DNA from 3 places in the Pararhizobium gei genome. Region 2 is predicted to be linked to each of the others. Evidence: riboswitches for the same ligand, from Rfam matches in the RefSeq annotation. Region 2 holds a riboswitch; each other region holds the start of a gene.

Region 1 (7,856 bases), 1.3 Mb from region 2:
CTTTGCTTAAGGTCTTAATAACCATCCGGTAACGCCTGTCAGGCTAATTGTTCCCTGCGGCAGCAAACACTGCCGCCCGACCGGATCAGGTACTGCGTCCCGGATCGGCGCTTTCTTCGGGTGTACGCCGGAGAGCCGGATTGTCATGGCAAGCCGCACGGTTTCGTTGAGGAACCGGTGCGGCTTTTGCGTTGAACATCTGTCATCATACTGGTTGCGTCAGCAAAAAGCGTCGCCGGATTGCGAAAGGGACGACTTCGGGCGGATGCGGTGCTAGAGGATCGGCATGGCAAAAAGGATCATGCTTCAGGGGACCGGCTCGGATGTCGGGAAAACGGTGCTCGTGGCGGGGCTGTGCCGCCTGATGGCCAATCGCGGCGTCAAGGTCGCGCCTTTCAAGCCGCAGAATATGTCGAACAATGCCGCCGTCTCCGATGACGGTGGAGAGATCGGGCGCGCCCAGTGGCTGCAGTCGATGGCGGCGCGGGTGCCGTCGTCCGTGCATATGAATCCCGTTCTCCTGAAGCCGCAATCGGAAACCGGCAGTCAGGTCGTCGTCCAGGGCAAGGTCGCCGGACAGGCGAGGGGACGGGACTATCAGGCGTTGAAGCCGAAACTGATGGGCGCCGTCCTTGAAAGCTTCGAGCAGGTGAGCCGGGGCCGCGATCTTGTTATCGTCGAAGGTGCGGGGTCGCCCGCAGAGATCAATCTTCGGGCCGGCGACATCGCCAATATGGGCTTTGCGACCCGCGCCGGCGTTCCGGTGGTTTTGGTCGGCGACATTGATCGTGGCGGTGTCATGGCCTCGCTTGTCGGCACGCATACCATCCTGACGGACGACGATCGCCGCATGATCAGCGGCTATATCATCAACAAGTTTCGAGGAGACGTGACGCTTTTCGACGCGGGGATCGATGCGATCCGCGGCTTTACCGGCTGGCCGTGTTTCGGTGTCGTCCCATGGCTGAGAAGCGCCAAGCGTCTGCCGGCCGAGGATTCCGTCGTTCTGGAACGGCTGACGCGCGCCAACGGCCGGGCGCTGAAAGTGGCGGTTCCCGTCCTTTCCCGCATTGCCAATTTTGACGATCTCGATCCGCTGGCTGCCGAGCCGGAGGTCGATCTCGTCTTCGTGCCCGCCGGTGAACCCATCCCGGACGATGCGGGGCTGGTGATCATTCCGGGCTCGAAAGCGACAATTTCAGACCTCGCCGATGTGCGGGCCAACGGCTGGGATCGCGATCTGCAGGCCCATGTTCGGCGTGGGGGCCATGTCATCGGTATCTGCGGCGGCTACCAGATGCTCGGCCAGTGCGTCCGCGACCCGCACGGCATCGAGGGCAATGTCGCAGAGCTTGCCGGTCTGGGCCTTCTCGCTGTCGAAACGGAGATGGCGCCTGAAAAGACCGTTCGCAACAGCAGTGCCCGCTCGGCGGTTTTCGATGTGGTGCTGGAGGGGTATGAAATTCATCTCGGACGCACGACCGGCCCGGATTGCGCCAGTCCGATGGTCCTCATCGACGGTCGCGCGGACGGCGCTGTCTCGCCGGATGGCAGGGTGAGCGGAACCTATCTGCACGGGCTTTTCGCCAGCGACGCCTACCGCGCCGCCCTTCTCAAGAGCTTCGGCATCGAGGCGGGCGGACAGAACTATCGCCAGTCTGTTGACACGGCGCTGGACGACGTCGCCGTTGAACTCGAAGCCGTTCTCGACCCGGGCTGGCTTGACGGGCTGATGCCCTGATCGCCGGTTCCGCTCTCGATTGACAGCTTCCGCCAGAGGGCCTAATCATCGATGATTGGATGGTTCCCGTGCCGGTTTCCGGCTCGGGAGTAAATGGGAATGTGGAGGAGTGGACCCAAACCGGGCATTCTTATCGCAGCCGACCCCGCGACTGTAGAACGGTCAGGGTTCGCCATCCGGGAAAGCCGTCGTTTCCACCGGCCGCATGGTGCGGCGGCGCAATCTGCGGTCCAACCGGAAAAGCCACTGGAGTTGCAGTGCGATCAGCCGGGGCCGGACGCCTCTCACTCTACGAATCGTCCACCTCTTCGTTCTGCCCGTCGATTGCAGTCCTGCAATATGGCGTCAAAACTCCGGGAAGGCGAGGCGGACCCGTTCGGGCCTCAGAGAGAGGTTCGTGACGCCGTGAGCCAGGAGACCTGCCATCCGCAGGGCCCCGTCTTCGCCAGGGGTCCGCCCGACCCAGGGAGAGATACTCCCGATGCCAGCACGGAGGTTGTCATGGCTCTATCATCCCGCTCACGCGGCTTGCCCTTCATCTCGCGGCCCGCGGCTTGCGATCCCTCCGGCATGTGCTGAGGCCGGTATAATTTCATGACATCGATTGCAGCAGGATCCATGCTGGTCCTCGGCGGCGCCCGTTCCGGCAAATCGGCATTTGCCGAGCAATGGATCGTTCGGTCGGGTCTGGACAGGCACTATGTCGCGACGGGGCGGGCTTGGGACGACGAAATGCGGGCAAGAATAGCCCTGCACCGCGACAGCCGTGGCCCTGATTGGCAGACGCATGAGGAGCCGCTCCATCTTGTTGAGTGCCTGCACAGGATCGATGCGTCCGGACGGGCTGTTCTCGTCGATTGCCTGACCCTGTGGGTGACCAATCTGATGATGGAGAACAAGGACGTAACCGCGGAATTTGAAGGGTTGGCGGGCTTTGTCACGCAAGCGCAGGCCAGGCTCGTGTTCGTGTCAAACGAAGTCGGTCTCGGCATCGTGCCGGACAACCGCATGGCGCGCGATTTTCGCGACCATGCCGGCCGGTTGCACCAGATCATTGCCGCGAGATCTGCGGATGTCTATTTTATCGCGGCCGGATTGCCGCTGAAAATGAAGGGTTGATCCATGACCACTGCAAAGTCCGCCCAGGGTAAGATCCCGGCGACCGTCATCACCGGTTTCCTTGGCGCCGGCAAGACGACGATGATCCGCAACATCCTACAGAATGCCGGAGGGCGCCGGATCGCCCTGATCATCAACGAGTTCGGCGATCTCGGTATCGACGGCGACGTGTTGAAGGGGTGCGGCGCTGAGGCCTGTACCGAAGACGATATCATCGAACTTACCAATGGCTGCATCTGCTGCACCGTGGCCGACGATTTCATCCCGACCATGAGCAAGCTGCTCGACCGCCCGGACCGGCCTGACCATATCATCATCGAAACCTCGGGCCTTGCCTTGCCGCAACCGCTGATCGCCGCCTTCAACTGGCCGAACATCCGCAGCGAAGTGACCGTCGACGGCGTCATTACCGTCGTCGACAGCGCCGCCGTGGCCGCTGGCCGTTTCGCCGACGATCACGACAAGGTCGATGCGCTGCGCGTCGGCGACGACAATCTCGACCATGAAAGCCCAATCGAGGAACTGTTCGAGGACCAGCTGACGGCGGCCGACCTGATCATTCTCAACAAGACGGACCTGCTCGATTCGGTCGAGTTGGCTTTCGTTCGCAGGGAGGTGTCGTCGCGCACCAGCCGCAAGCCGACGATGATCGAAGCGAAAAATGGCGAGGTTTCCGCCGCCATTCTTCTGGGGCTGGGCATTGGCACGGAAAGCGACATTGCCAACCGCAAGTCGCATCACGAGATGGAGCACGAGGCCGGCGAGGAGCATGATCACGACGAATTCGACAGCTTCGTCGTTGAACTGGGTCCGCTTGCCGATCCCGCCGCTTTCCTCGAAAAGCTGAAGGTTGTCATCGCCACGCACGACGTGCTGCGTCTGAAGGGGTTTGCCGATGTGCCGGGCAAGCCGATGCGGCTTTTGATTCAAGGGGTCGGCACGCGCATCGACCAGTATTTCGATCGCGCCTGGGCTGCTGGCGAGGTGCGCCGGACACGGCTCGTCGTCATCGGCCTGCATGACATGGATCAGGCTGCCGTACGGGCTGCGATTGAAGCGGCGGTTTGAAATTGATGTGGGCGTTCGCGGATTACCCCCCTCTGTCACTGCGTGACATCTCCGCCACAAGGGGGGAGATCGGAAGGCAGCGTCGTCCGATCTCTACCAAAGCCAAGGCTGTGCTTAGGGTTGCCGCAATCGATCTCCCCCCTGGTGAGGGAGATGTCCGACAGGACAGAGGGGGGTATTGCTGCCCCCGGAGGCCGTCATGCACCTTCTCCTAGCCCAGAAGGGCACCATCACCGATGGCGAGGAGGCGATTGATCTCGGTCAGTCTCCCGCCGACGTCCTGTTTCTGTCGGCCGCCGATACCGAGCTGTCCTCGATCGCTGCCGCGCACCGGACCCGACAGGGCGGCGCAACCCTGAGGGTGGCAAGCCTGCTCACGCTCAAGCATCCGATGTCCGTCGATACCTATGTCGAGCGCACCGCGCGGCATGCCCGGCTCATTATCGTGCGTCCGCTCGGCGGCGATAGCTATTTCCACTATGTGTTGGAAGCCCTGCATGCGGCTGCGGTGACAAACAGGTTCCAGATCGCGGTCTTGCCGGGTTGCGACAAGCCCGATCCGGGTCTTGAGCGGTTTTCCACGGTTTCCGCAGACGACCGCAACCGGATGTGGGCCTATTTCACCGAGGGCGGTGCCGACAATATGGGCCGGCTGCTTGGCTATGGCGAGGCGCTGATCGACGGCTCGGAAAAGCCGGAACCCGCAGCGCCCTTGCTGAAGGCAGGCATCTGGTGGCCGGGTTTGGGCGTGATCGGGGTCGAGGCGTGGAGGAAAGCCATCGGGTTTGGTGTCGCCGGAGAGGCACCCCCCTCTGTCAGCTTCGCTGACATCTCCCCCTCAAGTGGGGAGATTGACCAACTGCATCAGTCGCAGGTCGATGTTGATATTCGTAAAAGTGAATGGGGAAAGCCGGGGCGCGCTGCATCGATCTCCCCCCTTGTGGGGGAGATGCCCGACAGGGCAGAGGGGGGTAAGCCCACCCCGACCGCGGCTATCGCTTCCACGCGTCCCGTCGTTGCCCTTTGCTTCTACCGTGCGCTCGTCCAGAGCGGCGAAACCAGACCTGTCGAAGCCCTGATCGCGGCCCTTGCGGCCGAAGGCATGGCGGCGCTGCCGGTGTTTGTGTCCAGCCTCAAGGATCCGGTGTCCGTCGGCACGTTGGAGGCGATCTTTGCCGATGTGCCGCCGGATGTGGTGATGAACGCCACCGGCTTCGCGGTTTCGGCACCGGGCGCCGACCGCAAGCCGACTGTGCTGGAGAGCAGCGATGCGCCGGTGCTGCAGGTGATTTTTTCGGGCTCTTCCCGTGCCGCCTGGCAAGCCTCGGCGCAGGGGCTGATGGCGCGAGACCTCGCGATGAACGTCGCGCTGCCGGAGGTCGATGGCCGCATCCTGTCGCGGGCGGTGTCCTTCAAGGCCGCAGCGGTCTATGACAGCGCCGTCGAGGCCAACATCGTCGGCCATGAGCCCGTGACCGACCGTGTTGCCTTCGCAGCGGCACTCGCCGCCAACTGGGCGAAGCTCCGCCGCACCGCTGCCGGCGACCGCCGTGTTGCGATCATTCTCGCAAATTATCCGAACCGCGACGGGCGTCTCGGCAATGGCGTCGGCCTCGATACACCTGCCGGCACCATCGAAGTGCTGAAGGCCATGGCCGCCGCCGGCTACGGCATTGATGATATTCCAGCGAGCGGTGACGCGCTGATCGACCACCTCATGCGCGGCCCGACCAACTCCGTCCGCGTCGATTGCGACATCCGCGAGACGTTTTCACTTTGTGATTACAACAGCTTCTTTGCGTCTCTTCCGGTTCAGATTCAGAATCAAGTGCGTGACAAATGGGGTGAGCCGGAGAGCGATCCCTTCTTCCGACACGGCTGCTTTGCCCTGCCGCTGGCGCGCTTCGGCAGGACGCTGATCGGTATCCAGCCGGCGCGCGGCTACAACATCGATCCGAAGGAAACCTATCATTCGCCTGATCTCGTGCCGCCGCATGGCTATCTCGCCTTCTACGCCTTCCTGCGGCAGGACTATGGGGCGCATGCGATCATCCACATGGGCAAGCACGGCAATCTCGAATGGCTGCCCGGCAAGGCGCTGGCCTTGTCCGAGACCTGTTATCCGGAAGCTGTCCTCGGCCCGATGCCGCATCTCTATCCGTTCATCGTCAACGATCCGGGCGAGGGCACGCAGGCCAAGCGCCGCACCAGCGCCGTCATTATCGATCACCTGACACCGCCCCTGACGCGTGCCGAATCCTACGGCCCGTTGAAGGATCTGGAGGCGCTGGTCGATGAATATTACGATGCGGCCGGCGGCGATCCGCGCCGATTGCGGCTTCTGAGCGGTCAGATCCTCGATCTCGTTCGCGATATCGGCCTCGATCAGGATGCCGGGATCGAACAGGCTGATGGTGAGGACAAGGCGCTCGAAAAGCTCGACGCCTATCTCTGCGACCTCAAGGAGCTACAGATTCGTGACGGCCTGCATGTGTTTGGCGTGGCTCCCGAGGGACGTCTGCTGACCGATTTGACGGTGGCACTTGCACGGGTGCCGCGCGGGCAGGGCGAGGGGCGCGACATGAGCCTGCAGCGGGCGATTGCGCGGGATGCCCGGCTGGAAATCTCCTCATTGATCTCCCCGCTTGTGGGGAAGATGTCCGACAAGACAGAGCGGGGTAAAGCCTCCTCCAGTTCAGAGTCTGCCATACCCCCCTCTGTCGGCCGGGCCGACATCTCCCCCACAAGGGGGGAGATCAATCCGGAGCGACTCTTCGATCCCCTCGACTGCGTCCTCTCCGACCCCTGGGCCGGCGACAAACCCGCCATACTCGACGACCAGACGGACGCCCCGTGGCGCACCGCCGGGGACGCGGTGGAACGGATCGAGCTTCTGGCCGCGAAATTTGTCTCCGGCGAAGTGCCATGCCCGCCGGACTGGCCGGTCACCCGGACCGTGCTCGACGAGGTCGAAACACGCCTCAAGCCGTCCATCGTGCAATCCGGTCCGGCCGAGATCGCCGCGCTGATGGCAGGGCTCGACGGACGGTTCGTCGCGCCCGGTCCCTCCGGTGCACCGACGCGCGGACGGCCGGATGTGCTGCCGACGGGCCGGAATTTCTACTCCGTCGACAGCCGCGCGGTGCCGACGCCGGCGGCGTTCGAACTCGGCAAGAAATCGGCAGACCTTTTGATTCGCCGCTACCTGCAGGATCACGGCGACTGGCCGACCTCGATCGGCCTGACTGCCTGGGGCACGTCGAACATGCGCACCGGTGGTGACGACATCGCCCAGGCGATGGCGCTGATTGGAACCAAGCCTGTCTGGGACATGATGTCCCGCCGGGTTACCGGCTATGAAATCCTGCCGCTGGCGGTGCTTGGCCGTCCGCGTGTCGATGTGACCCTGCGCATCTCCGGCTTCTTCCGCGACGCCTTTCCCGATCAGATCGCGCTGTTCGACACCGCCATCCGGGCGGTCGGCGCGCTTGAGGAGGAGGATGCAGACAATATGATCGCAGCGCGGATGCGGCTGCAGACGGCAGAACTCGAAGCCTCCGGCCTGTCGCCGAAGGAGGCGGCGCGGCGTGCGTCCTACCGCGTCTTCGGCGCGAAACCGGGCGCCTATGGCGCCGGGTTGCAGGCTGTCATGGATGAGAAGGGCTGGGAGAGCAAAACCGATCTTGCCGATGCCTATCTCACCTGGGGAAGCTATGCCTATGGCGCCGGCGAGGACGGGAAGGCCGAACGCGGGCTGCTCGAAGCGCGGCTGAAGACCGTCGAGGCCGTCGTGCAGAACCAGGACAACCGCGAGCACGACCTGCTCGACAGCGACGACTATTACCAGTTCGAAGGCGGCATGAGCCTTGCCGTGGAGGAGATGGCCGGCCGCCGGCCCGTTATCTACCACAACGACCATTCGCGGCCG
Region 2 (7,856 bases):
AGCTACACGTTGTGGCAATTCTCCTCGGCTTCCAATTGCGGAAAGCGGCGCTGCCCTTATCGCGTTGCCGGAACGTTGAGGGATATCGACGTCAATGTTGCAGCGATGGACGCCGAAACACTGAAGAGCATCTGGGCGAAGGGCGAACTCGTTCCCGAAAAACCCTTCCCGAAACCCTTGCTGATCGCCAACGGGAGGGGCAGCGCCTCGGCGGGAACGGGGATCGGCATCGATCTCACCCTGACGGGATCGATTGACCGCAAAACCAGCGAAATCGCCGCCCGCTAACGATACTTGAGCCGCGACCGCAATCTTTTGGCAAGGATGTCGGACGATTGCTGCTGGCTGTATCCCATATGTCCTTGCTATTGGTGGCCAATCATAAGATAGCTTCCTGATGTTCCCACGCAGCGTCAAGCAGCCCGGCCGAAAGGTCGTCGCGACGCCGGACAAAACCGTTTCCCAGCAAAGACGAGCCGATGGCAACGAAAATTGTAATCAGCAGCAACCGGTCGACCCCGGTCTCGGTCCTCGGATCGAACAGCGAGTTCATCCTTAACAAGGGTGTGACATTCGCTGCGTCGGCAAACAGCATCGTTGCGACCGGCAGCGCCACCAACCGCGACTTTTATATCAACGGCATCGTCACATCCACGACAGGAGCGGTTTTCCGCTTCGGCCAGACTGGCCTCGTCGACCGGACAAGCCAGTTTGTCGTCAGCAGTTCCGGCAGGGTATCCGGCGGCGAAGAGGGGCTGGTCCTCAGCGGCGGTCTCGACATCATCAATGCCGGCACGATCGAAGCCCGTCTGACGACCATTGCGGCGTCGGGCAATGCCACACGGATCGTTAACTCCGGCCTGATCGATTCGTCCGAGGGATCTGCCATCGTCAGTTCCGGGACAAACACCAGCATCATCAATCACGGCACCACGTCGGCAAAGATGGTCGCCGTCCGTGCCAGTGGCGGAAACGTGTCGGTGACCAACAATGGCGAACTGAGTTCGGAAACGTCGACGGCTTTGTATTCGACGGGCGCTTCAGCACTGATCACCAACCATGGAACGGTGACGGCCAAGGGCACGGCGATCCTGTCCTCCGGATCAGCCGCCATCATCACCAATGACGGCAAGGCGCAGTCAGCCACGGACTATGCGATCAAGGCAGCCGGTGGCGAGGCCATCGTCACCAACAGCGGTACGATCAGCAGCGGGTCGGCGGCAGTCGCGATCACCGGAGACGAAGCGATCCTGACCAATGACGGGCTGATTACGGCCTCCGGCTATGCGATCGTCGTTTCTGCCGACGAGGCCATCATCACCAACAACAAGACGATAACGGCAGGTGGCGGCATCAAGCTGTCGGGTGTCGGCGCGGCCGTGACCAATCACGGCACCATCACCGGGACGACGGCAGGAGCGGTCGTCATCGATTTCACCGACGCCTCGGGGTCGAGCCTCCACAACAAGGGCCTGATTTCTGCAAAATCCATGGCCTTCCTCGGCGGCAGCGGCGTCCAGTCCGTCTTCAACAGCGGCACGATCACGGGCTCGATCCAGCTCGGGGGCGGCAATGATTATTTCGACGGCACCGGCGGCAAGGTCAACGGCACGGTCAGTGGTGGCAGCGGCAACGATATTTACCTGGTAAGCGATTCTTCCATAAAGCTGTCGGAGCTCGCCAATGGCGGCACCGATCTTGTCAAATCGTCGGTTTCGCTCTCGCTCGGAGCCAATTTCGAAAACCTCACATTGACAGGCGCCGCCGCCATCAATGCCGCTGGTAACGGACTGGCCAACCAGCTTCACGGCAACAGTGCGGCCAACTCGATCAACGGCCTTTCGGGCAATGACATGATCTGGGGCCATGCCGGTGCCGATATCCTGACCGGCGGAGCCGGCGCCGACCAGTTTGTGTTCAACAAGGGCGATGGCAAGGACATCATAACCGATTTTGCGGCGACGGGATCGATCCACGACCGCCTCGACCTCAGCGGCCTCGACAGCATCACCAGCTATGCCGATCTGGTTAGCAATCATATGACCCGCAGCGGCAGTGACGTTTTCATCAACGGACTGAACGGCGACAGCATTCTGTTGAAGAACGTGACGCTCGCGGCACTCGACGCGGGCGATTTTCTTTTCTGACCGATATCAGGCCGTTTCGAGCAGCGACAGTATCTGCATGGCCGGCATTCGAAGCGATGGATCAGGCCACCGCTCCGGCCGGTCCGCTGGCCGTGCGTGCATAAGGTAGCGGAGCGGCGACGACGGCTGGCATGCCAGCTTCGAGGCAAGCGGCAATGAATGCCTCACGCGCTACTGCGGCCGGTGTCATCCGGTTCAGCGCCCGTCGGCAGGCGGTGACGGCCCGGTCATACCGCTCGCCTCTTTTCAGGGGCCATTCGTTTTCAAGGAAATCAAGAGCTTCGTGCACACTGCAGAAGGTTCGCTCAAGGCCGTTCTGCAGCCGGACTTTCAAGGGATGCGTCCAGGGGATATCGCGAATTGTCATCTCGTTTTTCCTCCATTTTCGACCGCCAGTTCGCACGTGTGGAAAGGATATCGGTCGCGGATTTTTGTCTTCAAGAGTCGTTCCGGACAGAGTCGAAAAAAATCCCTGTGTTCCCGGACGCGCTTCCGGTGGCCCTTGAAAAAATTCAACTGGACCGTAGTTGAGTGCGAGCGACCTGTTGCGTTATCCCGCCTCGCCTCGCCTTGCCATCGCCCCGGATTTGGGTCAGTGTCCGCTTGAAATCTGTCGGCTAGCCGACGAACTTGATTGGAGAAAAACATGCGCCTTGGGTCTTTGATGGCAGTAGCCGCGGTCACACTGATCGCTCTTTCCGGATGTGCGAGCACCGGAGCGGGCAACACGACTTATGCGCAGTATCAGGGCGCCTATCCGCAGCCCGATCTTTCCGCTTCAAGCGGCGGTGGCGGCCTGCGCGTCCCTTACTAAGAATTTCCGTCCGCTGACGGTCCCGCCTCGGTCAGGGCGGGCCGCCATTCCGGCAGCGAGGAGCGCCGGAATGGCTCTTGAAAATGGACTACGCCTCGATCTGGACATCTCCAAGGGGGCGAGAACAGCAGGCGAGGATGTAACCTTCCTCGATCTCATCGTCGAGGATGCCGCCATTGTGGCTCATCTCGACGTCGCCCGAAATTTTCATCACCCGACAGGTGCCGCAAAGCCCACCTTCACAGGCAGCGCCGATGCGCACCCCGGCTGACCGCGCCGTCTGCAGGATGGTCTGGCCCGGCTGGCATTTGGCCTCCTTGCCAGCCATGGTGAAGGTGACCGTGGAGACGGCCTGAAGATCGATGTCGCCGGCCCCTGCCCGAATGGCAAGCTCTTCTGCCGCCGGTGCCGCCGCAGGCTGGAAGCTCTCTTCGTGATAGCGCCCCATATCGAAACCGACGCCCTCGAGCATGGACTTGACGCCGCGCATAAAAGGCTCCGGCCCGCAACAGAAGATGGTGCGCTCGCGGAAATCAGGTGCAAGCAAGGCCAGCTTGGACGTCTCGATGCGACCGCGCAGGCCGTGCCAGCCATGGCGCGGGGCGTGGGTTTCAACGATGAAACCAAGATTGAGGCGCGGCATCTGCGCAGCAAGATTTTCGAGCTCGGCACGAAACAGCAGATCGTCCGGCTGGCGTGCGCAGGACAGGAATGTGACGTCCGTCTGGGGGGCGCAATCGGCCATCCAGCGGGTCATCGACATCATCGGCGTGATTCCGGAACCGGCCGAAATAAACAGGTATTTCTCGCCGGGATGCCGGACGAAGGAGAAATCGCCGAGCGGGCCGAAAGCCTTCAGCCTCATGCCGGGCTTCAGGTTTTCGAACATCCAGCGGGTGCCGATGCTCGATGCCTGCGCCTTGACGGTAACGGCAATGGTAAAGGGCCGTGAGGGCGTTGATGACAGGGTATAGGTGCGCATGACCGGATCATCGGGCTTTACCGGTAGCTCCAGCGTGACGAACTGACCGGGCAAGTAGCGGAACCAGCTGTCCCGATCAGCCTTGAAGCCGAAGGTCATGACATCAGGGGCTTCATGGGTGACGGAAATGCATTCCAGAAGCTGCTGCCGGTCGTTGAACGGCTGCAACTCGTCGAAATGCCGGAAAGTTGAGGCAATCGTCATATCAGGCAACCCGGACCAGAGGAGTGGCGACCGAACTGCCCTTAAGGCGATCAGCCATGAAGCGCGTGTACCATTCGACAAACTGCATCACGCCGCCTTCATGGTCCGGCGAATAGGGACCGGGTTGATAGGCTGGCGAGCGAATGCCGAAAGCGTTCTCCTCGACGATCTGGCGGTCCTGATCGTTGGTTTCGGTCCAGACATGGGTGAGTTCATCGAGGTTGTAGTCAACGCCTTCGACCGCATCCTTGTGGACGAGCCACTTGGTCGTAACCTGAGTCAGCTCAGGCCCGAGCGGCAGCACGCGGAACGTGATGGCATGGTCGGCCAGAACATGGTTCCAGGTGCTGGGATAATGGAACATCAGCAAGGTGCCGATATGGCTCTGGCTGACATCGTCCGACAGTTGGCGCTGGACGGCACGACGGCCGGACATGGTGTAGCTCTCGGCTTCCTGGATCAGTGGCATGCGGGCAACGCGGAACTGGCCGGTGGCCGACATCCTGAATTCGCTCGGCAGACCTTCCGCTTCGCACTTTGCCCAATGGGCTGCGATGACGGGATCGTCCTTGGCGCCCTGCACGCCGGTTGCGGTCGGCGCTTCCGGATAGGTGCGGCAGAGCTCGGGATGGTTGGCCGCGCAATGATAGCACTCGCGGTTGTTTTCCCAGACGAGTTTCCAGTTGCCCTTCTCGATGATGGTGCTTTCGAAGGCGACCTTCGTATCCTTCAGATTGTGCGGAGCGAGATAGGACAGGACCATGTCGCGCATCGGCTGAAAATCCGCCGCCTCGTCTGCAAGGCAGATGAAGATATAGCCGCCAATGGTTTCGCAGTGGATGGGCTTCAGGCCGTGCTGGCCCTTGTCGAAATCCTCGCCCATCTGGCGCGCATAAATGAGCTTGCCATCGAGTTCGTAGGTCCATTGGTGATAGGGACAGACGAGCTTGGCGGAAGACCCTTTCTGCCCGGCGCAGACCCGCGACCCGCGATGCCGGCAGGAATTATGCAGGGCGCGCACCACGCCCTGGCGGTCCCGCACGACGACGACCGGATAGGCGCCCACCTGCACGGTGAAATAGTTACCGGCCCTGGGCACTTCGCAGTCATGACCGATGAAAAGCCAGTCCTTGTACCAGATCTGCTCCATATCGAGCTTGTAAAGATCGGGATCGGTGTAGAAGGCCTGCTCCAGGCTATGCCCGTCCTTGCGGTTCTTCAATTTGCGGAGGACTTCGCTGCGCAGATCCATCGTCGTTTCCTTGTGCTCGCCACTTGTGGTCCGCGAGCCAAGGAAAGGAACCGCCGCCGCGCCGGGAGAACGCGTGGATAAACTGGTTCACTCTCCGGCTGCCCGCCGCAACCAAGACATCTTTTCACAAACAAGGCTGGTTTCCGGGCTCTGGAGCTGTCTTGTCAGACCTTCCCGGCGCCTTCCCGGATCTCTCCAGTGACTTTTTTGCCGGGTTTCGCTCCACCACCGTTGCGGGGGCAGCGCCGGATTTCGACCGGCTTCCCAATTCTCCGCCCTCCCTGTAAAGGCAGCACCTTGAGTATTGCCATCTAATCCTGCGCCGCGTCAAAACAGCCGTTGGAAAGCGACATCCGATTCCAGAAAGGCGACAAGAAAATAGAGCGGTTGCGGCTGTGATCGCTGGTCATTTTCTAAGCAGAAACAACGATATTTTTCGTTATTTAGGCAGATGCCCGTTTTAGCGGCGACGGCGTGCCGGTTCTGCAAAACTCGGGTCATTTTGCGACATGGCCGGGGCCTGTTCTTCCGGCTCCGGCGAAAGCCTCGCACCATCATGCCCGGCTACCTATGGAAAGGTCCCATTAACCCTAAGCATGTAGTTTTATGGGGATTATGACGCCGTGGTATATGATCCCCGCATACCCAGCAAAATCCGGGTTCAGGCCGATGTCAAACTTGAGATATTTCGACGCCGCTGCAGTTGCGAAAACGGCTCCGCCGCCGAAAATCGCGGTTCATACAGAATTCCTGCGCACCGGGCGTATCAATCGGCACCGGCCGGAATGGCACGCGGACGAAAAGCGCTATCTCACACATCAGGAAGTGGCCGAACGCACAGGGCGCAAGCTGCAGGCGGCAGCGACCGTCACCCATGAACGGATCAACGCCTTCCATGCCTCGATCCGCTTTCCCAAGGTGGTCTTCCATCGCACTCTTCAGGGCCGGCCACATCTGGGCTATTGCCACGTCACGACGGCGCGCACGAAATTCGCCCAGTTCAACGATGTCCGCTGGTCCTTCTACATCGCCAATTTCTTCTCGGAGATCGGCGACGACGAGCAGTTCTTCGACAGCGTCAAGATCGGCTATTCCCGGATGTATTTCGCCGTTGCGACCGAGATGGATCGCGACGCGGGCAAGCTGATCCTGAACAGGTCGGTCCACGAGAACGGGCTTCTGTTTCGCACCGCCGAGCCGAAGGAAGCCTTGAAGAACGTGCTGCTGCTCGGCGCGCGCAACGAGCAGCTTCGCCGGATCATCAACAGCCTCTGACCGGCGCCGGACATCGGTTGGCAATCTCCTTGCTTGCCGGCGCGGCCAAAATGGCTTGGCAAGGCTCGGCAATGCCCTGTAAAGAGACCGAAGAGCGCGTAGCCGCGACTTTGGAAGCTGCATGACCCTGATCATCGATACACGGACGGAACCGGAGCGCGCCCTGACGGGGGCCTGCGACACACTGGGCATGGGCCTGCCCGTGGCGATCCCGACGGAAACGGTTTATGGCCTGGCGGCGGACGCCACCAATCCCGATGCAATCACCCGTATTTACGAAATGAAGGGGCGACCGCGCTTCAACCCGCTGATCTGCCATGTCTGCGATCTCGACATGGCGCGCCGCCATGTTGTTTTCGATCCGATTTCACTGGCGCTTGCCGAGGCTTTCTGGCCAGGGCCGCTGACGCTGATCCTGCCGATGAAGCCAGAGAGCGGCGTGCATCCGCTGGCATCCGCCGGCCTCGATACACTGGGGATCCGCATGCCGGACGGGTTTTCCCGCCGGGTTATCGAGAGATACGGCAAGCCGCTTGCCGCACCGAGCGCCAACACTTCCGGCAGGATCAGCCCAACGACAGCCGCGCATGTCGCGGACGATCTTGGCGGCAAGGTCGCACTCATCCTCGACGACGGACCAGCCGGGATCGGCCTGGAGTCCACCATCATCAAGGTGGAGGGCGACGAGATCAGGCTGCTGCGGCCGGGCGGGCTGGATGTCGCCGACATTGAAAGAGTGACAGGAAAGACGGTGCAGCGACCGCAGACGGCGGGGGCTGCGATCGAGGCGCCGGGCATGCTCGCCTCGCATTATGCGCCGGGAGCGGCAGTCCGGCTGAATGCATCGGATGTCACGGCCGGCGAAGCCGTCATCCGCTTCGGCGGCAAGGTCTTGCCGGGCGAAGAGAAGGCCGTGCTGGTGCTCGATCTCAGCCGCTCCGGCGATTTGCGGGAGGCGGCGGCCAATCTCTTTGCCTACATGAAACAAGCTGACGCCTCGGGCGCCACGACCATCGCCTTCGGCCCTATTCCGTCCAATGGATTAGGAGAGGCGATCATCGACCGCATCGAACGGGCGGCGGCGCCGAGGGAGGGTACTCAAGGATGAATTGTCTTGGGATATATCCCTCTGGTCTTCGCCAAACGGTCCTCCCTTTGCGGTCAGCACAATGGCTTGTTGGT
Region 3 (7,856 bases), 1.6 Mb from region 2:
TCATCCCCGCAGGCCTGTCTGCCGTGCGACGCTCGTGCATCGTGCCAGCATCCTGAAATCAGGATGGCGCCGTGGTGATCGCATCCCCCCATCACCGAATGGACGACGCCGCTTTCGAGCCCCCCTGTCTGGCGTCCGTGTTTTCCGGCGAACATGCCTGGTGCGGCGAAAAAATGATGCTGTCGTCCGAACTGGATAACGCGTTTCCCTTGTCGGATTTTTTCGCATCCGGCAGATTTTCACTGGCGCTCGACACCTATGCCATGGCCCACGGAGGAACCGACCGGCGGGCCGTGGCATCGATGTGGTCGCTCTATTATTTCTCCTGCCTCGCCATTCCGTACATTGTCGCGGCCCGCGCAGAACGAATGCTGCCGATCCGCTTCGACGAAATGACGATTGCCCTTGCTGAAGACGGCCTCCCCTGCGCCCTCGGGCTCCCCCACGAAGGGGACTGGAGCGAGGGCGACGACCTTCTGGCCCTTATGCCGCCACTGGTCGGCCGCCATCTCTCAGATGTCGTCAGCCAATTGAAGGGCCATGCAGGGCTTGCGCCCAAACTCTCCTGGAACAATGCCGCCGTCTACATCGATTACGCCTTCAACGCGACGGAACGGAACCCCTCGCAGGACGGCGACGACTGGGCCTCGCGTGCCCTGTTCGAACAGCAGCAGCTACCGGATGGCTCGGCCAATCCCTTCCTCGGCTGCCTGCGCCACGAGGTGCAGGGCGGCCAGACCCTTTGCCGGCGTAAGGTCTGCTGCCTGCGCTATCTGCTTCCCGGCGTTCCCAGCTGCGGCGAGCTATGCGCCCTCCCAGCCCAAAGAAAGCAACGAATGTGAAACGGTTTCTCGCCCTGACGCTTGGTCTCTTTGCCGCTCTCCTGGCTTTTGCCCATGCGCAGGAGCCCGCAGCGCAGGGACATTGGCCGATGACACTCACCGACGGCATCGGCCGGGAGGTGACGATCGCGAAGAAACCCGAAGCCATCCTTCTCGGCAGCGGTTTCAATCTGGTTGCCCTGTCGCTCATTCATCCCGATCCGGTCCGTCTGCTCGCCGGCTGGTCAAGCGACCTGCAACGGGACAATCCGGAGATATACAAGGATTTCATCGCCCGGTTTCCGGCCCTTGCCGATGTTCCTGTTATCGGCGATGGCACGGGAGACGGCCTGTCCTTCGAAACTATCCTGTCACTGAAGGCCGACCTCGCGATCATGGCGAACTGGCAGGCGGACACGGAACTCGGCAAGCGCGCGATCGACTACCTGGAATCAACCGGCGTGCCGGTCTTCGTCGTTGATTTCAACAGCGACCCCCTGAAAAACACTCCGTCAACCATGCGCCTCCTGGGCAGGATTCTTGAGCGCGAGGCGCAGGCAAATGCCTTTGCCGACTTCTATGAAGTCCATCTGAAGCGGATTACCGACCGCGTCGCGGCTGCGCCCGAGCCCGGCCCGACAGTGCTCATGCACGCTTTCCCCGATCCGGACCGCTGCTGCTTCGCCTATGGCGCAGGCGGGTTGGGCGAGTTCATCGGCATCACCGGCAGCCGCAACATCGCCGACCGGAACATGCCCCGCCAGGGGGGCCTCGTCAGCGGTGAATATCTGATTGCGGCCGACCCAGAAGTCTATATCGCCACCGCCTCGCCGGGCGGAACCTATAGCGGCTTCTCTATCGGCCCCGGCGTGACGGCGGACGAAGCGCGACGAACGCTCGGCGAAGTCGTCAAGAATCCGACGCTGGCCAATCTGTCGGGTGTCCGTAATGGCCGCGTCTTCGGAGTGTGGAATTTCTTCAATGCCGTGCCTTTGAATATTCTTGCCGCCGAAGCTTTTGCGCGCTGGCTGCGCCCTGAACTGTTTGCCGATGTCGATCCGAACGCGAGCCTGACCGAGATCAACGAACGCTTTGCGGCAGTTCCCTTCGAAGGATCCTATTGGATCAGCCTCAATCCCTGAACCAAACTGCCGCCCATGCCTTCCATCCGGCGCACCCCCAGCTTATATAGAGAGGGGAGAATTTGAATGATTTGGATCATTGCCGCGGTCGCAGGATTGCTGATCGTCTATTCCGCACTGCGCTGGTCGCGTTTCAGGCGTTTTGCCGAACCAGTTTTGAGCATACTCGTTGCCCTGGCTCTCCTGTCCGCATTTCTCGTGTGGTGGCGGGAGGGCGGCTCGTCGGGCACCACCGATACACCGCCGCCATTCAGCCAGGCCCGGCCGGCTGTGCAGCCCGAGCAGATCCAACTCGAGAACATCGTTTTTACCCGCAATCGAACGACAGATATGAGCTATCGCGTGACGGGGGTCGTTTCAAACAGGAGCGCCTACGCTCTCGACTACTTCCGCCTCTCGGTCGCCCTCCAGGATTGCCCGGCAGCAAGTTGCAAGAGTATCGGCGACGACACGGCGCTGGTTCTCGCCCGGTTGCTTCCGGGCCAGAGCCAGCCGTTCGAGACCTTCTTCACTTTCCCCAACCCCTATGGCGTGGAGCCCGTCGCGCCGAATTGGTCCTATAGGGTGACCGATGCCAGCGGACGTATGCCCTGATTTCCTCAGGCTATTGTGGCGAGTTTCGCCAGGTCGGCGCGGATCGGGATTGCCGAGGAGCCACGACCCGGGCAGGATGACATCGAAGATTTCGAGGCCAGCACTGCGATCGTCAGGGAGGAGGAACAAGACCCGATACTTGGCTCTCTTTCAACCTGGCAAGCATATCGTCACCAGAAGCGGGGTACGCGATGGCATAGCCCTGCAGGATATGACAGCCGAGCCGCGCCAGTATCTTTGCATGTTCAAGCGTCTCGACACCTTCCGCCACGACTTCGATATTCAGCGCCTTGGCTATATCGACAATCGACCGGATAAGCCTCTTCTGTTCGCGGGACGTCGTTACCGGCATGACAAGGCGCCGGTCGATCTTCAACCGCCGCGGCTTTACCCTGATGAGCCCGATGATCGAGGCATGGCCGGAACCGAAATCATCGATTTCGACATCGATGCCCATCGCCTTCAGGGCCGCCACATTGGCAAGGATCCCGTCTTCACTGTCATCGAGGAAGATCGTCTCCAGGAGTTCGAACGACAGCGTGTCCGGCTCGATATCCAATTGCAGCAACTCGTCGATCAGCGGCGGATCCGCCAGGCGCGCGCCGGATACGTTCACCGCGATCCTTGGCACCCGGACACCCTGCCGCATCCATGACTTTCGATCGTTCAACGCGGCTTTCAGGATCGCCGCATCAAGTTCACCCATTTTTCCGAGATTTCCGGCGATGGGTAGAAACTCCCCGGGCAGAAGCAGGCCCCGCTTCGGATGGCGCCAGCGGGCGAGGCACTCCAGCCCAACAATCTGGCGTGTCCCTGCATCGACCTGAGCCTGATAGAACGGGACGAACTCGCCTTTTTGGAGACCGCGTTCGAACTGCCGGGCGATGCGGCGCTCATCGGCGATCTCAGCCTTCAATTGCGCGGAGAATACCTCCACCCTTCCCCGGCCAAGCCGTTTGGCGCGGTGAAGGGCAATGTCCGCCTCCGGCAGAAGGTCCGACATATTATCCCGGCTCGCACAGGCGATACCAACGGACGCGCCGATCAAGATGACCTCGTCAAGGTGCCGCACGGTCTGTCGCAATTGCAGGACGACACGGTTGGCAATGGTCTTGAGATCATCCAGCCTGGCATAATTGGTGAAGAGCACGGCAAATTCATCGCCACTGATCCGCGCGACAAATGTACTCTCCGGCAAAATCGCCCTCAAGCGGGTCGTGGCGTCCTTCAGGACTTCGTCGCCCCCGGCGTGACCGGCAGTGTCGTTGACTTGCTTGAACCGGTCGAGCCCGACATGCAGGACAGCCAGTTTCTCGACGCTGTCATCCCGCGAAAGTTCGCCAAGGTAACGGTCGAACAGGCGCCTGTTTGGCAGGCCCGTCAGATAATCGTGGTCCGCAGCATATTCTATTCGCCGCGTACTCGCCTCAAGCGCGACCGCGCGCGCTTCGGCAATGGCAGTCTGCCTTTGCAGTTCATTGTTAAGTTTCACATCGGAGGTCACATCCCATTCGACGCCGATGAAGATAATTTTTCCACTTTCCTCGAAGCAATGCGCCCGGGAACGCAGATTTCGGATCTCCCCATTTGGCAGCACGATCCGGTATTGCGAATGATAGGTTTCCCGTCCCTGGAGCGCAGCGTCGAAATCCGCAAGCGCTCTCTCCCTGTCGTCAGGATGGACACTGTTTGTCCATATATCGGCATTAACGCAGCCGGCCATGCCTTCTGTGCCGTAGAGCCGATGCATCTGCAGATCCCAGATGACTTCATCGGTCTGCGTATCATGCTCCCACACCCCGATTTGCGAGGCATCGAGGGCCAAGCCCAGCCGACGAAGAATATTCTGGAATTCCTGCTCGGTCCTCGCAGCCTTCATTGGATTCTCTGTGAGCAGTACAGCGCCATATGAACGCTGTTTTCATATATGATGAAGAAAAATAGCATAGCCCGCGGGAAACCGTGAGCGGCAAACTGCAATTACAGACGTTCACATTCAACTATTTGTATCTTCGATGTCCTGATGGGCGAATGAGGTGCTGCGGGCAAAGCTCGGCGAATTGACACGCATTGCATGACATCATAATCATTCATGGATCAAACGGTTCTCGTGAAAGCGAACGCTTTCAGGGAGTAAACGGGAATGTGATGGATGGACCCGTTCCGGGCATCCCAATCACGGCCGACCCCGCGACTGTAGAGCGGTTAGAAGCTGTCATGCCGGTAATACGGCAAAAGCCACTGTGGTAATGGCCCTGCGCCTGAACCTTGGGAAGGCGAGAAAGCTTCGTTGGTGCAAAGCACCTGACGCCGCGAGCCAGGAAACCTGCCGGTTGATGAAGGGCATAGGGCCCATATGGTGGGATATCCCACGCGCCATCACGGAGGTTGTTATGGCAACGACGACTGCTTCGAGCATTTCGCTCTCTCTCAACGACCGCATCACGGCTGGAATCATCGCTCTCCTGGTTGGCGGTTTTCTGGTTTTTGGAGCCGGTCTCGCGAATTCGGCTGTATTGCACGATACAGCCCACGACGTTCGCCATTCCTATGGTTTCCCCTGCCATTGACCCCCTGATGTGAAAGACCCTGCGTCTTTCACCTTGCGGCAAACCGGCTTGTACCCTGCGGTACAGTGTGCCGATCGCGTCCCGGTGACCGACCTGGGCGCGTTTTGCCATGGCATTTTCTGTGCGAAGCCGGTGCGCAGGCGCCTCTCCGCTCGTCTCAACCGGGGAAACTGAAATGATTATCAAAACCATCATGGCCGCCTTGGTGGCTGGGCTGATTGCCGGCGTTTTCACGACGGTGGCGCAGTCGGCCCGTGTCGTGCCGATCATCCTTCATGCGGAGGAATACGAGGGGAAGGAACCCTCTGCGGAACAGCCTGCAGGCATCGACGGACATCACCAGCAGTCGTCTCTCGGGACAGCGTCCGGCTTTCACGGATTGATGGCCGCACTGTCTCCTGTCACTCCGGCCTTTGCGCATGAAGGCGAGCATGACGAAGGTAGTGGCATCATGTTCGGCATGAGCCGCTTCACCGGAACGCTGTTTGCCAACCTGGTAGCCGGAGCCGGCTTCAGCCTGCTTCTGACCGCCGCCAGCCTCTTGAGCGGCTACCCGGTAACAGTGCGAAACGGGGTGCTATGGGGTGCCTGCGGCTGGCTTGCCGTGCATCTCCTGCCAGCGGTTGGGCTTCCGCCGGAGCTGCCCGGTTTCCCGGCGGCGGACCTCCAGCAACGCCAGATCTGGTGGGTGGCGGCGGTTGTTCTCTCCGTAGCTGGCCTGCATCTCCTGGTGCTTCGCACCGAGATCGCCTCAAAAATTGGCGGCCTGGTGTTCATTGCCATGCCGCATGTCTACGGCGCACCGCAGCCTGTGGATATGTCCAGCACTGTTCCGGCCCTGCTCGGTGCGGAATTCGCCGTCGCAGCCCTCGCCACGGCGCTCGCCTCCTGGCTGTTTCTCGGCTTCGTTACGGGCTTGATCAACGACCGTTTTCTGAAGGCATAAGCCGTTATCGACCGCCTGCGCCTTCGAGATGCGCGCGCAGGCGGTCTTTTCGCGTCCGTTCGTCCAACAGCACGCAGACGTCGCAAAAACGCCCGTCTTTCGTGCGGTAAAAGAGGCAGCAACCGCTGCGCAGCCGGAAGAAGCGGCCGCTGAGAATACCTTCGATATTCGTTTCTACATATTCAAAATGGACGTCGAACGACAGCGGCGATCCGGATTTGCGGACAAGGGAGCGGGCAAGCCCCATCGCCCGTTTCTCATCGCAGAGCGCGATGCCGACATCAAGAAATGCCCCGGTAAGGCCATCCGCAGCAAGCCGCCACAGCGCTGTCGGCGACAGCCCGCTTCGGCTGGCTATCGTATTCACGACGGGGCGAAGGCCTGCAACGAAACCATCGTGAAACGCCGCCAGCGGATCCGAGCCGCTTGCGAAATCGCTGAAACAAAAGTGGAGGCGGCGGGCATCCGCCGGTCGATTTTGTAAGGTCTTTTCGCCCAAAGGCTCGAACCTTACAGCGAGCGTCGATGGATCGAGATCAATCACCCGGCCCGTTTTGAGAAACAGCGCCCCCACAGCAATGCTGAGATGGTGGCTGTAGAACGCCATGAGATGGGCGCCACGGACCCGGTCGTCCATTCCGGCTGCAAACTGGGTCTGGTAGCCCATCAATACCTCGACGAACGCACCTTCAGGATCCCAGGCTTGGTCAGCATTTTCAAAACGGCTAAAGCTCGTCCGTTGGGACAGGGCGACATCGGGGAAGCGCTCGGCCTGCCAGGCAAGCGCTTCACTCAGGTCATCGCCCGAGGGAAATGACGGCTTGTCGCCGAAATCCGCTTGCTCTGCCAAATCCATCGACCATCCGTTTCGAAGACCCGTTTATCTCAAAGCCAGCCGTCCGAAAACCCGGCGACTTTCAAACCCCGTGCCATCACGGGATGCTCGCGCATCCGTCTCCAGAACAAGCCACTGCGATGGTTTTCGATCATCATCACCAGAAGGCCCTGGTCAAGACCAATGATCCGGCTGTTGAGCCAGCCCTCCGATGTCTTTGACGGAATGCTCGGGTTGAAGCTCCCGACAAATTGCCCGTTTTCAAGCACGCCCGGATAGGCCGCAATGATGTTGCGCGTCGCAGAGATCGCCGCCTCCGGCGCGTGGGCGACCGAGGCCAATGGCGCCCAGGGGGCAACAGTGCCGTCATCCGGCCCGAGTGGCGCTCCCCGCGCCGCATAACCTGAAAAATCCTGCCGCCTGCCGTCATAAAGGCGGCGCGGTCGTAGCGGCCCGTCACAAGCCGTCAGTCCCCAAAGATTCGGCCCATAACCGGCAAAACGTCCGGGATTTCGGATCGCATACGCCCTTTGAACCGAGATGGCCCGGCAGGTGTTCTCGAAATAATCGGTCTGCTTTTGCCTCATGGGCGCGTCGCGAATGCCACGAAAATCGATCCAGGCCTGCGAAAACAGGTGCGTGAACAGGGGACCGGCATAAAGGAATGGCCGATCATCCACCGTCATCCAGTCGAAATGACGCGTAAACGCATCATAGCTTTCCTTGCCGATCGGAAAGGACGGCGAAGCGAGCGCCAAAACATAGAGAATGTGCGCCTCGCTGTAACACGTCCAGTGGTAGGGCAAAAATCCACTACGGGGCTTCCAGGCCAGCCACAGGGCTCCCTGCCCATCCGCCGCCCAGGCCCAGTTTGCGCGCGCGTAAAGCATGGCGGCAAGCGAGCGGATTTCCGCCTCAACCGGATCGTTCTCTTCAAAATAAGCTGCG

What was found. A riboswitch is a leader RNA that binds a small molecule or an ion and turns the genes downstream of it on or off. The one in region 2 is predicted to bind cobalamin.
Region 1: another riboswitch for cobalamin. It lies ahead of cobU (bifunctional adenosylcobinamide kinase/adenosylcobinamide-phosphate guanylyltransferase); the one in region 2 lies ahead of PY308_RS06310 (aromatic ring-hydroxylating oxygenase subunit alpha).
Region 3: another riboswitch for cobalamin. It lies ahead of PY308_RS14240 (CbtB domain-containing protein); the one in region 2 lies ahead of PY308_RS06310 (aromatic ring-hydroxylating oxygenase subunit alpha).

Annotation. Positions count from the first base shown of each region.
Region 1 covers NZ_CP119409.1:2,686,683-2,694,538, reverse strand. The annotation lists gene PY308_RS13170 (cobyric acid synthase) at 287-1,741, shown strand; cobalamin riboswitch at 1,785-2,182, shown strand; gene cobU (bifunctional adenosylcobinamide kinase/adenosylcobinamide-phosphate guanylyltransferase) at 2,336-2,860, shown strand; gene cobW (cobalamin biosynthesis protein CobW) at 2,864-3,928, shown strand; gene cobN (cobaltochelatase subunit CobN) at 4,128-7,856, shown strand, end outside.
Region 2 covers NZ_CP119409.1:1,346,453-1,354,308, reverse strand. The annotation lists gene PY308_RS06335 (glycoside hydrolase family 25 protein) at 1-288, shown strand, start outside; gene PY308_RS06330 (beta strand repeat-containing protein) at 480-2,147, shown strand; gene PY308_RS06325 (DUF982 domain-containing protein) at 2,209-2,514, opposite strand; gene PY308_RS06320 (hypothetical protein) at 2,794-2,961, shown strand; gene PY308_RS06315 (FAD-binding oxidoreductase) at 3,050-4,147, opposite strand; gene PY308_RS06310 (aromatic ring-hydroxylating oxygenase subunit alpha) at 4,149-5,399, opposite strand; cobalamin riboswitch at 5,517-5,714, opposite strand; gene PY308_RS06305 (DUF6656 family protein) at 6,069-6,674, shown strand; gene PY308_RS06300 (L-threonylcarbamoyladenylate synthase) at 6,796-7,782, shown strand.
Region 3 covers NZ_CP119409.1:2,926,230-2,934,085, forward strand. The annotation lists gene fhuF (siderophore-iron reductase FhuF) at 99-842, shown strand; gene PY308_RS14225 (ABC transporter substrate-binding protein) at 806-1,963, shown strand; gene PY308_RS14230 (DUF3426 domain-containing protein) at 2,030-2,557, shown strand; gene PY308_RS14235 (putative bifunctional diguanylate cyclase/phosphodiesterase) at 2,670-4,436, opposite strand; cobalamin riboswitch at 4,643-4,905, shown strand; gene PY308_RS14240 (CbtB domain-containing protein) at 4,951-5,127, shown strand; gene PY308_RS14245 (CbtA family protein) at 5,303-6,073, shown strand; gene PY308_RS14250 ((2Fe-2S)-binding protein) at 6,078-6,929, opposite strand; gene PY308_RS14255 (glucoamylase family protein) at 6,959-7,856, opposite strand, start outside.